Regions from separate parts of the Pantoea sp. X-Soil-ISGK-259 genome, predicted to be linked through region 3. Evidence: predicted binding sites of a transcription regulator. Region 3 holds the regulator's gene; each other region holds the start of a gene.
The links. The regulator PurR, encoded in region 3, represses purine synthesis genes. The targets are predictions, from matches to a motif close to CANGCAAACGTTTGCNTG.
Positions count from the first base shown of each region.

Region 1: a site for PurR is predicted at 3,259-3,276, ahead of AC6I77_RS01425 (NCS2 family permease). Genes of this name have one in related genera too.
Region 2: a site for PurR is predicted at 3,074-3,091, ahead of rbsD (D-ribose pyranase). Genes of this name have one in related genera too.

Region 1 covers NZ_AP035986.1:314,419-319,372, forward strand. The annotation lists gene AC6I77_RS01400 (ATP-grasp fold amidoligase family protein) at 1-697, shown strand, start outside; gene AC6I77_RS01405 (YjcB family protein) at 764-1,045, opposite strand; gene soxS (superoxide response transcriptional regulator SoxS) at 1,299-1,724, opposite strand; gene soxR (redox-sensitive transcriptional activator SoxR) at 1,825-2,310, shown strand; gene AC6I77_RS01420 (glutathione S-transferase family protein) at 2,350-3,015, shown strand; gene AC6I77_RS01425 (NCS2 family permease) at 3,374-4,723, shown strand; gene AC6I77_RS01430 (Na+/H+ antiporter) at 4,869-4,954, shown strand, end outside.
Region 2 covers NZ_AP035986.1:4,008,228-4,013,181, reverse strand. The annotation lists gene kup (low affinity potassium transporter Kup) at 1-322, shown strand, start outside; gene qseC (quorum sensing histidine kinase QseC) at 338-1,693, opposite strand; gene qseB (quorum sensing response regulator transcription factor QseB) at 1,681-2,352, opposite strand; gene AC6I77_RS19100 (YgiW/YdeI family stress tolerance OB fold protein) at 2,514-2,921, shown strand; gene rbsD (D-ribose pyranase) at 3,104-3,523, shown strand; gene rbsA (ribose ABC transporter ATP-binding protein RbsA) at 3,531-4,954, shown strand, end outside.
Region 3 covers NZ_AP035986.1:1,763,791-1,768,744, forward strand. The annotation lists gene punC (purine nucleoside transporter PunC) at 1-1,006, opposite strand, end outside; gene punR (DNA-binding transcriptional activator PunR) at 1,114-2,019, shown strand; gene purR (HTH-type transcriptional repressor PurR) at 2,016-3,041, opposite strand; gene cydH (cytochrome bd-I oxidase subunit CydH) at 3,323-3,412, shown strand; gene AC6I77_RS08220 (C40 family peptidase) at 3,456-4,265, opposite strand; gene AC6I77_RS08225 (Grx4 family monothiol glutaredoxin) at 4,630-4,954, shown strand, end outside.

The DNA.
Region 1 (4,954 bases), 1.4 Mb from region 3:
TCCGTTGGTACACGAAACCACTGACCCGACAACGCTGAACAGCTTACCCTGCTGGAAGGGGACGGTGATCAAGCCGAACCACGCCTCCAACATGGTTGAGATTTTGCTGGAAGAGCCGGATGCCCTGCGCAAGCAGCAGATCATTCATGACTGCTATCGCTGGCTGAAGACTGACTTTGCCAACGAAGCGCGTGAGATTCACTATCGCTACATCAAGCCACGTATCCTGGTTGAGAAGTACATTGGTGATGGCAAGAGCGCGCCGATTGATTACAAGTTCCATATGTTCAACAAGCGGGATGGCAAGTTCGAATATGTGCTGCAGGTGATCTACAACCGCTGTCAGCCGCTGCTGTCGATGAATTTCTACGTGAACAACCTCAACGAGGCCTATCACAAAATTCGCGATACCGGTCTGGATGTGTCACCGATTATGCCGTCACTGGAACATGCGCTCGAACTGAGTAAAAAACTGGCCAGTGATTTCGACTACGTACGTGTGGACTGGTATATCCATGACGAACGGATCTACTTTGGCGAACTGACCTTCACCCCAGGTGCAGGACTGGTCACCGGCTTAGATCGTGGTTTAAATCAGATGATGGGAGATATGTGGATTCAGGACCGCCGCGGAACGCAGAGCCCGGGCGCTACCGTGCAGGATGTTAATATTCCTGCCATGTTGAAGAAAATTTAAGCACACACAGCAATATAAAAAACCCCGCTTAGCGGGGTTTTTTATGCGCAAAATTCAGGCAATCAATCAGGGCATCGGCCAGTCAGCAGGCGCCTGGCTCATTGCTTCAATAAAGGCATGCTTTGAGATTTCCACGAAGTTATGCACGTTATCCATACTCAGGGTAATGCCCATCAGACCGGTGACAAACCAGCAGGTCATGCCTAAACCAATCCCGCCACACATAAATGCCATCACGTGACGGCTATCCTGACGAAGTTTAGTTTTCAGGGTGCTGGCAAAAAACATCATGACTGCGCTCAGCAATTCCCAACGCATAACAAGAAAACTGGTGGTTAACGTAGCCATTGGCCGGACCTCAATATCAACAGGTAATCCTGACAATCTGCAGACATCACCGGCGGCGAAAAAGTGTGTCAGGGGAGACTTATACGCCGTCAAACCAGGTTCAAAGTGTGACTTGGGTCACATTATATCACCCGATTTTAAATTTTGAACAAAATTTACACGGGTGTGGCAGTGACACGAAGGAAGGGTCGGCAGCAGAAGAAGAACGGCGGGGAAATCAGTCAGATGCGCCCGGAGCGGGCGCAACGGAAAATCAGCGAACCGGGCAACACTCGCCGGTGGTGCGCTGGGTAAAGCTATTGATTGGATCGTTATAGCCAAAACCTGGCAGGCGAGGGCGCTGAATCGCCTGACGACGCATGGTGTGCCGATAAGCGGTTGGCGTCTGTGCAAACTGACGACGAAACACGCGGGAAAAGGTCTGCTGCGAGTCATAGCCATACTGCATCGCAATATCAAACACCGGTCGCTGTGTCTGTGACAAAGCTTCAGCTGCCAGCGTCAGGCGGCGCTCACGAATATAGCCACCCAGCGTTTGTTTCGTTACGGAACGGAACATACGCTGCAGATGCCATTTCGAATAGCCCGATTTGGCCGCAACTTCATCAATCGACAAGCTCTTATCCAGGTTCTGGTCAATCCAGTGCGTCAGGGAATGAATGATCTCTTCTTGCATCATGGCCTCATCCTTCTGGTGTTTAATAAACGCTAATGGGAGTTTAGGGGTTTCGATGGAGAGCAAGTATAATTCCTCAAGTTAACTTGAGGTAAAGAGCCTGATGAAAAAAGAACGCAACTATCCAAAACCGGTTTTAACACCGGGTGAAGTGGCGCGCCGTAGCGGTGTGGCGGTCTCGGCGCTGCACTTCTATGAGACAAAAGGATTGATCTCCAGCACGCGAAATAGCGGCAATCAGCGGCGATACAGCCGTGACGTGCTGCGACGTGTCGCGATTATCAAGATTGCGCAGCGCATCGGTATTCCGCTGGCGACCGTGAGTGACAGTCTGGACCATATTCCCGCAAACAAGCGTATGTCCACACCAGAGTGGGATGCCCTGACGCAGCACTGGCGCGAAGAGCTGGATAAGCGTATTGAAACCCTGACCCGCCTGCGCAATGACCTCGATGGCTGTATCGGCTGCGGCTGCCTGTCGATGCGCGACTGCCCGCTGCGCAACCCCGGCGATCGGCTGGGTCAGCAGGGCTCAGGTGCCGTGCTACTCGACCCGGAACAGGATGATAAACATACCGATACAGAGTGACGTCTATACTTGGTGAAGGTCAAAACACAGGGAATCATGATGATCACCGTTCACCATCTCGAGAAATCGCGCTCACATCGGGTGCTGTGGCTGCTGGAAGAGCTTGAAGTGCCGTACCAGATTAAACGCTATCAACGCGAACCGACCATGCTGGCTCCGGAGGCGTTAAGAAAAGTGCATCCGCTGGGGAAATCGCCCGTCATTACCGATGGCAATCGGGTGGTGGCAGAATCCGGTGCCATTCTCGAATATCTTGAAGAGAAACATGACCACGCATTCCGGCTGAAAGTCAGTGATGAGGAATCACGGCTACAGTGCCGCTACTGGCTGCATTATGCCGAAGGCTCGCTGATGCCACTGCTGGTCATGAAGCTAATCTTTGGTCAGATGGGCAAAGCACCGGTGCCCTGGCTGCTGCGTCCGGTTGGGGCAGCATTCGGCAAAGGCGTGCAGAAAGCTTTCCTGGATAAACAGCTGAAGCCGCACATGCAGATGATCGAACAGCATCTGGCTACTCACCCCTGGTTTGCCGGCCAGCGTTTCTCGATTGCGGATATCCAGATGAGCTTTCCGCTGCTGGCGCTGGCGCAACGTGCCGGACTCGATCAGATGCCTGCCACGCAGAAATGGCTTCAGGTCGTGCAGCAGCGTGCTGCCTGGCAACGTGCGATTGATCAGGGCGGCGAGCTTTCACTGCCAGGTTAGTCCTCTTTTCCACCGGCGCGTTGGGTCTCCTCATGCCTGCGCCGGTGCGCTTTTTCTTCGGAAAATCGCTTTAACTTCAGGATGTCAGCAAGTGATCACGGCTTGTACCGGACGCCTCTCCCCTCTTTACCTCTGATTTTTATGCTGATGAATCTCCCTGTTGCTGTTGAAAATGTGCCGCTAAACGCCCGATAATCCTCTGCCTTTTTATCTGGCCGATTTTAGCGGCTAACTATCTGCGGCAAGGTAAACGTTTGCCTGCCAGGTTAAACCGGGCAGTGACGCCGTCTACCCGCTTATTCCAGGGACAGCGATGGTCGCAGAGCGATCCACACAACAAGAAATTTGAGGCTCAACTATGTCAACTGAATCACGCCCGGCCAGTGGAAAACTGGACGCCTGGTTCTCGATCTCGGCGCGCGGCAGCAGCGTGCGGCAGGAAATTCTGGCCGGACTCACCACCTTCCTGGCGATGGTCTACTCCGTCATCGTGGTGCCGGGAATGCTGGGCAAAGCCGGTTTCTCCCCCTCCGCCGTGTTTGTCGCCACCTGCCTGGTCGCCAGCTTTGGCTCCCTCCTTATGGGGCTATGGGCCAATCTGCCGATGGCGATTGGCTGTGCGATCTCTTTAACCGCCTTTACCGCTTTCAGCCTGGTGCTGGGTCAGCACATCAGCGTGCCGGTGGCGCTGGGTGCAGTGTTTCTGATGGGCCTGCTGTTTACCCTGATCTCGGTGACCGGCATCCGCGCCTGGATCCTGCGTAATCTGCCAATGGGTGTAGCGCACGGAACCGGCGTCGGGATTGGCCTTTTTCTGCTGCTGATTGCGGCTGACGGCGTCGGGCTGGTCGTAAAAAATCCGGCACCGGGCCTGCCGGTGGCACTGGGCCACTTCACCAGTTTCCCGGTGATGATGACGCTGCTGGGACTGGCCGCGATCATTGGACTGGAGAAGCGGCGGGTGCCCGGCGGCATTCTGCTGACGATTATCGCTATTTCACTGCTGGGCCTGATCTTTGACCCAGCGGTGAAGTGGCAGGGACTGTTTGCACTGCCAAGCCTGCGTGATGCCAGCGGGCAGTCGCTGCTGTTTAGCCTGGACATTATGGGCGCGTTGCAGCCGGTGGTGTTGCCCAGCGTGCTGGCACTCGTGATGACCGCGGTCTTTGACGCTACCGGCACGATTCGCGCGGTCGCGGGTCAGGCCAATCTGCTGGATAAACAGGGCCAGATTATTAATGGCGGCCGTGCGCTGACCAGTGATTCTGTCAGCAGCCTGTTCGCGGGACTGGTGGGCGCATCACCGGCTGCGGTCTATATCGAATCGGCGGCAGGCACCGCAGCAGGCGGCAAAACGGGTCTCACTGCGATTGTGGTTGGCCTGCTGTTTCTCGCTATTCTGTTTATGTCACCGCTGGCTTATCTGGTGCCGGCTTACGCGACCGCACCCGCCTTAATGTATGTAGGGCTGCTGATGCTCAGCAACGTGGCAAAAGTCGACTTCAATGATTTTGTCGATGCGATGTCGGGCCTGCTAACGGCCGTGATCATTGTGCTCACCTGCAACATCGTAACCGGCATCATGATCGGTTTTGCCAGCCTGGTGGTGGGCCGCCTCTTTGCCGGTGAATGGCGTAAGCTCAACGTCGGTACGGTCATTATTGCTGTCGCGCTGGTGGCATTTTACGCCGGTGGCTGGGCTATCTGACGGCACAACCGGGCGTGCGCTTGTGCGCCCGGTATTTGTCACTTTTTTCCCGCCCGGCGCACGCGTAGCTGACACCCTTCACCGCAGTTTGTTTTACACTTTAATGCTTAACCAATGATTGAAAGAAACGACGCCTAAGGAAAGCATGGAAATCTTTTTTACAATTCTCATCATGACGCTGGTCGTGTCGCTCTCTGGCGTCGCGGCTCGTATTCTCCCTTTTCAGATCCC
Region 2 (4,954 bases), 2.2 Mb from region 3:
TTACGTGCACAACGTGCGTCGCGTCACTATTGAGCAGCTGTCGCCGACTTTCTGGCGCGTGGTGGCGAGCTACGGCTGGCGCGAAACGCCAAACGTCGAGGAGATTTTCCACCGCTGCGGTCTGGAAGGTCTTAACTGCCGCATGATGGAGACGTCGTTCTTCATGTCACATGAATCGCTGATTATCGGCAAACGTCCGTGGTATCTGCGCCTGCGCGGCAAACTCTTCCTGGCGCTGCAGCGCAATGCGCTCCGTGCGCCAGACCAGTTTGAGATCCCCCCAAACCGGGTGATCGAGCTGGGCACTCAGGTCGAGATTTGATCTGCAGCGTCCGCCTTACGGGGCGGGCGCTGACCAGCGCAGCGTGACGCATAATCCGCCGCCGGATCGCTGGCTGAAGGTGACCTGCATTCCGTGCAACTGGGCAATGTTGCGGACTATCGACAATCCCAGCCCGCTACCACTCTTCTCCTGGCCCGGCGGTCGCCAGAAACGTTCTCCGAGCCGTTGCAGATCCGCTGCACTCAGACCCTCGCCATTATCCTCCACCGACAGGCTGTTTGCCTGCAACCGCACATCAACCTCACTGCCCGCAGGCGTGTAGCGAATGGCGTTATCCAGCAGATTCCGCACCAGCAGTGACAGTAACAGCGGATGCCCCTGAATCAGCGGATCGGCCTCTGCGAGAAGGCGCAGCGTCACACCGTTTTTGTCCGCCAGAGGCAGCTGTGCGGCGAGCGTCTCCTGCACCGTGCGTTTCAGCGACACAGGTTCGAAGGCGCTGCGCACATCATCGGCTTCAACCCGCGAGAGCGTCAGCAGCTGATCCACCAGCCGCGTTGCGCGGACAATCCCGGCATCCAGCTGCTGCAGCGCATGGGTTCGCATGACTTCGTCATCTGCAGTCAGCTGGATCACTTCGCTTTGCACCTGCAGCGCGGCCAGCGGACTGCGCAGTTCATGCGCGGCATCGGAGGTAAAGCGGCGTTCACGCTGCATCATGGCGCTAATGCGGCTGAACAGACCATTGAGCGCGACCATCAGCGGTTGCACCTCTTTTGGCACGCGGTCTGCCTGTAGCGGCGTATCATCATCGGCCGAACGCTGCGCCAGTTGTTTTGCCAGCGTCTTCAGCGGCCGCAGTTCAGACCAGACCAGACCGATAAGCAGAAGCAACATTAAAGGCAGCGCGATTAGCCAGGGCAACATGCTGGCCTTCATCAGATCCCGCGTCATGTCATCGCGGTATTCCGACTCCTGGCCCACCACCACCCGGAACTGCTTATCAGGCGTGGTCAGCCAGACAAATCGCCAGCTATCGTCGTCATTGGTGAGCTGCCCTTCATGAAATCCCTGATGCTCCGCCTCAAACGGCAGATAACGGCCGTTGTCGCCATCATTCATCACCTGCCTGCCGTCACGCGTGAAGACAGCAAAGGCCAGTGCATCATCATCCTGTTCGCCACGATGGTGGCGCAGCATCTCTTTGGTTCTGGGCAGTGTGGTATTGTCCAGCGAGGAGAAATCCAGCGTCAGCAGACGCTTAGCCAGCAGCATCTGCTGGGTATCAAAGAGCTCATCCAGGGTTTCACGCGTCTGATGCCAGGCACTCAGGCTGGCACTGGCCCAGCAGAGGCCGAGCAGCAGCACAAAACCGATGCCCAGCCGCAGAAACAGACTCATTGATCGCATTCGGCGGCCCCCAGCGTATAACCGACGCCATGCAGCGTGCGGATAAATGTGCTGCCCAGCTTTTTACGCAGATGATGGATATGCACTTCCACCGCATTGCTGGAGACGTCGGCGTCCCAGCTGTAGAGCTTCTCTTCCAGCTGGCTACGCGTCAGCACCCGGCCTGGATTGCGCATAAAGAGTTCCAGCAGCGCCAGTTCACGACTTTTCAACGCAATCGTCTCACCCTCGCGCATCACACTGTGGCTGCCGGGGATCAGCACCACGTTACCGTGACGGAGTTCGGGCTGCAGCTGGCCGTGACGGCGGCGGATCAGCGCCTGTAAGCGAGCGGCCACTTCGGTTAAGGCAAAAGGCTTGCATAGATAGTCATCAGCGCCCAGCTGCAGGCCTTTGACCCGCTGATCGAGCGCATCGCGGGCGGTCAGTATCAGTACCGGCACATCGTTGCCCTGCTGTCGCCACTCCCGCAGGATATCGAGTCCATCCCGCTCGGGCAGTGAAAGATCCAGAATCACCGCATCCCAGGGTGCGGCCTCCAGCGCGTTAAAGCCGGACTCACCAGACATAAACCAGTCAACGCTAAAGCCCAGCTTACTTAGCCCCGCTTTGATACCGTCGCCAATTAAGCGATCGTCTTCAATCAGTAAAATACGCATCACGTCTCCCTGTTCCGATAGCGCTTTATACGAAGCAACTTCCCTGGTGTACAGCTGATTTCGGCGAAAATCGCTTATTTTTAACGCTTAAGAAGCTGTTAAGAACTCTGTGGTCAACTGGGCGTATTCAAACCGAAAACACCACTGAAAAGAGGTACACCATGAAAAAGCATGCTGCAATTCTGGCCGTCGTTATGCTGGCTTCCGCCCCGGTTTTCGCTGCGCAGCAGGGCGGATTTGTTGATCCCAGCGCGCCAGCCACACAGACACAGTCAGCAGCCGGACAGGGTGGCTTTAGTGCAGACCACACCAGTGTGGTGACCGTGAAGCAGGCTGAAGAGATGAAAGATGACAGCTGGATCACCGTGCGCGGCAAGCTGGAGAAACAGACCGGCAAAGAAGATTATCTGTTCCGCGACCAGACCGGCACAATGAAAGTCGAAATCGACCACAAGCACTGGAACGGCCAGACAATCACGCCCAAAGATAACGTAGAGCTCACGGGTGAACTGGATAAAGATTTCAACAGCATTGAGATGGACGTTAAGCAGGTTAAAAAGCTGCCTTAATCTTTTGCTTCAGGGTCGCATTTGCGGCCCTTTTTTCTGCCCGTTCCCCGCCTTAATGCAAATTTCCCCTCGCGTGAGCGAAACGTTTCGATGGCGATCACAGATTTCTTCTTTGCCCGTTGAGTTGATGGCGGCTTTTCATACACTCCCATCAGCGAAACGTTTCGCTGTGGAGTGAAAAGATGAAAAAAGGTCGCTTGTTAAACGCTGAACTCTCTCATGTGATTGCCCGCCTGGGACACACGGATACGCTGACGATTGCCGATGCAGGCTTGCCGATTCCGGCAGGACCGCAGCGTATCGACTTAGCGCTCACGCCGGGTACGCCCGATTTTATGCAGGTGGTGAATGCTGTCGCACTGGAGATGCAGGTAGAGAGCGCCCTGATCGCGGAAGAGATTAAGCAGCATAATCCGCAACTTCATAGTGCGCTTGTCGCTGTGCTCGAAGCCTTGCAACAGCACCAGGGGAATATCATCACCATCAGCTACACCAGTCATGAACAATTCAAACAACAAACGCAGCGTAGTCAGGCGGTCATTCGCAGCGGAGAGTGTTCTCCGTTTGCGAATGTCATCCTCAGCGCCGGTGTGACCTTCTGAGGCCGCTATGCAACCTTTACTGCAACTCGACGGCATTGAAAAATCCTTTCCGGGTGTGAAAGCCCTCAAGGGTGCATCGCTGAATGTTCGGGCAGGACGCGTGATGGCGCTGGTGGGCGAGAATGGCGCAGGCAAGTCCACCATGATGAAAGTGCTGACCGGGATCTATCAATATGATGCCGGTACGCTGCGCTGGCTCGGCAAAGAGACCCGTTTCAGTGGACCGAAAGCGTCTCAGGAAGCGGGCATTGGCATCATCCATCAGGAACTGAACCTGATCCCTCAGTTAACCGTGGCGGAGAATATCTTTCTCGGTCGCGAATATGTAGGTCGTTTTGGCCGTATTCAGTGGCCGCGTATGTATGCCGAAGCGGATGCGCTGCTTAAACGTCTTAATCTGCGCTTCAACAGCCACAAGCTGGTCGGGGATCTGTCGATTGGCGATCAGCAAATGGTCGAAATCGCCAAAGTCCTGAGCTTCGAATCACAGGTCATCATTATGGATGAACCGACCGATGCGCTGACCGATACCGAGACGCTGTCTCTATTCCGCGTGATCAACGAACTGAAAGCGCAGGGCTGCGGCATCGTCTATATCTCGCATCGCATGAAAGAGATCTTTGAGATCTGCGATGACGTCACGGTGTTCCGCGACGGCCAGTTTATTGCTGAACGTCCGGTCAGCGAGCTGACCGAAGAGAGCCTCATCGAGATGATGGTCGGACGTAAGCTGGAAGATCAATATCCTCATATCGATCAGGCGCCAGGCGATGTGCGACTGAAAGTGGAGAACGTGAGCGGACCAGGTGTAGAGAACGTCAGCTTCAGCCTGCGCAAAGGTGAAATCCTCGGCGTTTCTGGCCTGATGGGTGCGGGGCGTACCGAACTGATGAAGGTGCTGTACGGCGCATTGCCGCGTCGCGAAGGCAATCTGTGGCTCAATGGCCGGGAAGTCGTGACGCGTTCTCCGCAGGATGGACTGGCGAATGGCATCGTCTATATCTCCGAAGATCGTAAGCGTGATGGCCTGGTGTTGGGCATGTCAGTAAAAGAGAACATGTCTCTGACGGCCTTGCGCTATTTCAGTCACGGCAGCGGCACGCTGAAACATGCAGCAGAGCAGCTGGCGGTGGGCGATTTTATCCGTCTGTTCAATGTTAAAACGCCGTCTATGGAGCAGCCGATTGGCCTGCTTTCGGGCGGCAACCAGCAGAAAGTGGCGATTGCCCGCGGTCTGATGACCCGGCCCAACGTGCTGATTCTGGATGAACCGACACGCGGTGTGGATGTCGGTGCGAAGAAAGAGATCTACCAACTGATTAACCAGTTTAAAGCCGAAGGGCTGAGCATCATCCTGGTCTCCTCGGAAATGCCGGAAGTGCTGGGCATGAGCGATCGGATTCTGGTGATGCATGAAGGCCGTATCAGCGG
Region 3 (4,954 bases):
GCAATGCGGCCGCTTTGCCGGTAGCATTCGGGAAGGGCATTAATGCACTGGAGACCACAATCGGATAGATCGCGCCGTTCGCCAGCGCCATGCCGCAGAATGGAACCATCAGGCTAACCAGCGTGCTGTTGCCGGCAAGCGCAACAGCAAACAGCGCCAGAATGCTCAGGCTATAGATACCCAGTAACCATGGCAGCAACTGTGAACCGTTAAAGCGGTTGAGCAGGGCGCGACAGCCGAAGCCACCTATCAAAAAGGCGAGGGTCTGTGGCACATAACTCAGGCCGATGTCGGCAGGCGAGAGACCTAAATCTGCCAGAATAAACGGCGAACCCGTCAGCCAGGCAAAGAAGCTGGCAGAACAGGCTGAGTAGATCAGCACGTTGCCGCTATAAACCCGCGATTTGAGCAGGGTAAAGAAACCCGGCTGTGCCTTTTTTTCACCTGCGACTTTGCGAACAGTGGGCAGACGCAGCGTGGTCAGAATCAGCGCTACCGCAATCAGGGTCAGCACCAGGAAGATTGAACGCCAGTGGAAATGACCAATCAGCCAGGCGCCCAGCAACGGGGCCAGTGCCGGAGAGAGTGCAACCAGCGGCATAATGGTGGCGAAAACTTTGTTGGCACGTGCGGCAGGGTAGCGATCCACGACCAGTGCCTGCCAGCTAACGGCAGCAGCACAGACGCCAATCGCCTGAACAAAACGTAGCGCCAGCATCAGATAGATATCATTGACCCACAGCATGCCTGCACAACCGATCCCAAACATGGCCAGCCCGGTCAGCAGCACAGGTTTACGGCCAATGCGATCGGAAAGGGGTCCCCAGAAGAGCTGACCCACAGCGAAGCCTCCCAGAAAAAGACTCATACTGGCGCTGATCAGGCCGGGTGAGGTGTTAAACGTTTGCTGCATCGCGCCGAAGGCGGGCAGGTACATATCGGTGGCTAAAAAGCCGAGCATGCTCAGCAGGGCAAGGTAAGGCATAAATCCTTTATTCGACAACATCTCATTCTCATTTTTGCAGGATAAACGCGGCAGAGTGTAAAAGGTGCGTTTGCTGCTGTGAAACGGTAATATTTGCCGCTTGCTGTTAAAAATTTTGAAGGCAGATTATGTGGTCAGAATATGCATTAGAAGTGGTTGACGCAGTCGCCCGTGGCGGCAGCTTTAGCGCTGCTGCGCAGGAGTTACATCGGGTGCCCTCTGCCATCAGTTACACGGTGCGGCAGCTGGAGAGTTGGCTGGCGGTGCCGCTGTTTGAGCGTCAGCACCGTGAAGTGGTACTGACTCCGGCAGGCGAGCATTTTGTCCGTGAAGGGCGCAGCGTCATCAAAAAAATGCTAGCCACACGACGACAGTGTCAGCAGCTGGCCAACGGCTGGCGCGGTCAGCTCAGCATCGCGGTTGACCGTATCGCTAAACCTCAGCGCACCCGGCAACTGGTTAAAGATTTCTATCGCCATTTCCCCGACATGGAGCTGATCATCAGTTATGAAGTTTTTAACGGCGTCTGGGATGCGCTGGCCGATGGCCGGGTAGAAGTGGCCATTGGGGCCACCCAGGCGATTCCGGTGGGCGGACGTTTTGCGTTTCGCGATATGGGCACACTCAACTGGCGCTGCGTGGTCGCGCCCGATCATCCCCTGACGCAGGCGAGCCAGATCGATGACGACACGCTGCGTAGCTGGCCGTCACTGGTGCTGGAAGATACTTCACGCGCACTGCCGCGCCGAATGACATGGACGCTGGATAACCAGCGCAGGCTGGTGGTGCCGGAATGGCAAACCGGGCTGGAGTGCGTGCAGGCGGGATTGTGTGTGGCGATGGTGCCCGGTCATCTTGCCAGGCCACTGCTCGACAGCGGCGATCTGGTTGAACTGACTCTGCCGGTGGCGTTTCCGGACAGTCCCTGCTGTGTCAGCTGGGCTGAGGATCGCGCATCACCGGCGACTGGCTGGTTGCTCAGCTACCTGGGTGATGCGCAAACGCTTAATCAGGAGTGGTTAAGCGAGGATTAACGGCGATAGTCGCGGAATGGACCGTCGGCCACCGAGCGGCGCTCAATCAGCGTAGGGTGTACTTCAATCGTCTGTGACACTTCACGCTTACTGGTGATGCGGTCCAGCAGCATATCCAGCGCTTTTTCACCTAACTGAGCTTTAGGCTGATGCACGGTGGTCAGGGCCGGTGCGAAATAGCGGGCGTTGCGCACATTATCATAACCGATCACCGAAATATCCTGCGGTACGCGCAAACCCATTTCGTCGGCGGCGCAAATTGCACCCATTGCCATGATATCACCACCGCAGAACACCGCCGTCGGGCGCTGTTTCTGTGACAGGATCTGCTGCATCGCCTGATAGCCCGACTCCGGCTCAAAGTCACCCTGGACAATCCACTCGGCGCGCGGCTGAATGCTGGCTTCTTCCAGCGCCTTCAGGAAACCGGCATGACGTCCGCCACCGGTATTACGCTCCATCTGACCGGGGATAGCACCAATGTCGCGGTGACCGCGTTCAATCAGATAGCGTCCTGCCAGATAGCCGCCCTGGAACGCGTTATCCAGAACCGTGTCGGTGAAGTCGGCGCGCGATTCGCCCCAGTCCATTACCACCATCGGGATGTTACGGTTCTCTTCCAGCATCTGCAGCAGGTCGTCTGGATATTCTGAGCACATCACCAGCAGACCATCGACACGCTTCTGCGCCATCATGCTGAGATAGGCGCGCTGTTTTTGCAGATCGTTATGCGAATTCCCCAGAATCAGCGTATAGCCTTTGTCAAAACAGTGATTCTCAATCGCTTCAATAATCTCTGCGAAATAGGGGGCTTCGCTGGAGGTCGCCAGCAGGCCCAGCGTTCTGGTGTGATTCACTTTCAGGCTGCGCGCCACGGCGCTTGGCGAATAGTGCAGTTCTTTTATCGCCTGCCAGACCGCGTTACGCGTCTCTTCTGCGACAAAGCGGGTTTTATTGATGACGTGCGAAACCGTCGTCGTTGAGACGCCAGCGCGTTTCGCCACATCTTTAATTGTTGCCATGAAAATCGGACTCCAGTGCTTATCTAACTCTATGATAAGCGTAGTGTTAAACGTTTGCGTCTGCTCAGGGTTTTTTCCGCAAAAATGCCGCGTTTTTGGCCGGTTTACAGGCCGCTGGCGGAAATAAAACGCCTGAAAACCGGCGCAAACGGAATCAGGATTGCGCGCGTTGCGCAACAAAGGCGGGATTCTAACAAGGCTGAACGGATAAAACGAGATTTTTACCGGGCCCTGTGGGAAAATGCGATATCCCCACAAATTGTGTGACTAAGGAGCAAACAATGAGTACCGATCTTAAACTGGCTTTAATGACGACTGCGGGCTGTCTGCTGATGATTGTAGCCTTTAGTTTTACCGCCATTCTGCACTAAAAAAAAGCCGGGAATCTCCCGGCTTTTTACGACTGTTTTCTGGTTAGCGTATGGTTTTCGGCGTCATCACACGACGGGCACCAATGTAATGACGCTGCCAGTAATCTTCCCCTAATGCGCTAATCTGAATGTCTTTTCCGGTACGCGGTGACTGGATAAACTTGCCATCTCCCAGGTACACGCCAACGTGATCCGCTGTACCGCGACCATTAATACGGAAGAAGACCAGATCGCCTTTCTCCAGCGACTCACGCTTGATGGGTGCGGCGTCACGCAGGTGATACATCTCATTAGCGGTACGCGGAATCTTAAACTTCACCAGATCTTTATAGGCGTACCAGACCAGGCCGCTGCAATCGAAGCCGGTATGCGGCGAAGTGCCGCCCCACTGGTAGGGTTTACCCAGCTGGCCCATCAGTTTGGTCATCGCGGTTTCGCGAGCCTTCTGATAACGCTGACGGTGGGATTTGCTCATTTTAATCGTGCCCGGCTCGCTGGTGGTGACCTCAGCGGTTTTTAGCAGGCGCTGATGGCCATAGCGTTTCTTCTCTTTGTTCTTTTGCTGGCTTTTGCTTATACGGGCGGTTTTAAGCGAGGTCTTCTTAGCAGGCGTCTGTTTGGCAGTGAGTTCGACTTTTTTCTGTTTTTTCGTTTTAAGTTTTTGAACAGGGCTGAGGCGAGTCTTTTTCGTCACCGTTTTTACCTGGCGACGTTTGCGGCGTTCATCGTCGCGCGCACTCTTTTTTTCTGCTTTATGCGTACTGACGTTCACCGGCGTGTGCGGCGAAGCAGCAGCGACGTTGAAAAACAGTTGCGCAATGGCCAGCATGAAAAGCGTAATGATTAAACGCATAGTCCGTTGATTAGTTAAGTTGTCAGGGCCACTACGCACCGCGACAAAGTTGAGATTAATCTGATCCAGGATCAGGGCCCAGGCCATTCTAGTCCAGTTCGTTTAAAAACTGTAATGCCTTTTAATATTAATCTGTGCAACCCACGTAATCGCGCTGAAAATGAACATTTTCAGCGTCTTATATCAGCGAAATTATTACGAATTATTAAACTGTTACCCGCTGTTAATAATCAGAGGGTCGTGCATCCCGCTGCAGGACTTAACAATGATGGCGGTATAATCGGTAGCGGACAAAATCTCGTTTTCAGTCACGCTGCGAAGTCGCTACAATAAACAAACACGAAGTCACGATTTAAGGAAGGCAATTATGAGTACTGTAGAAAAAATTCAGCGCCAGATCGCAGAAAATCCGATCCTGCTGTACATGAAAGGTTCCCCGAAACTGCCTAGCTGCGGTTTCTCTGCACAGGCGGTACAGGCGCTGTCAGCCTGTGGTGAGCGTTTTGCTTACGTGGATATTCTGCAGAACCCGGACATTCGTGCCGAGATGCCGAAATTCGCTAACTGGCCAACCTTCCCGCAGCTGTGGGTTGATGGCGAGCTGGTCGGTGGCTGCGACATCATCGTTGAGATGTTGCAGCGTGGTGAACTGCAGACGCTGATCAAAGAGACTGCAGAAAAATTTAAAG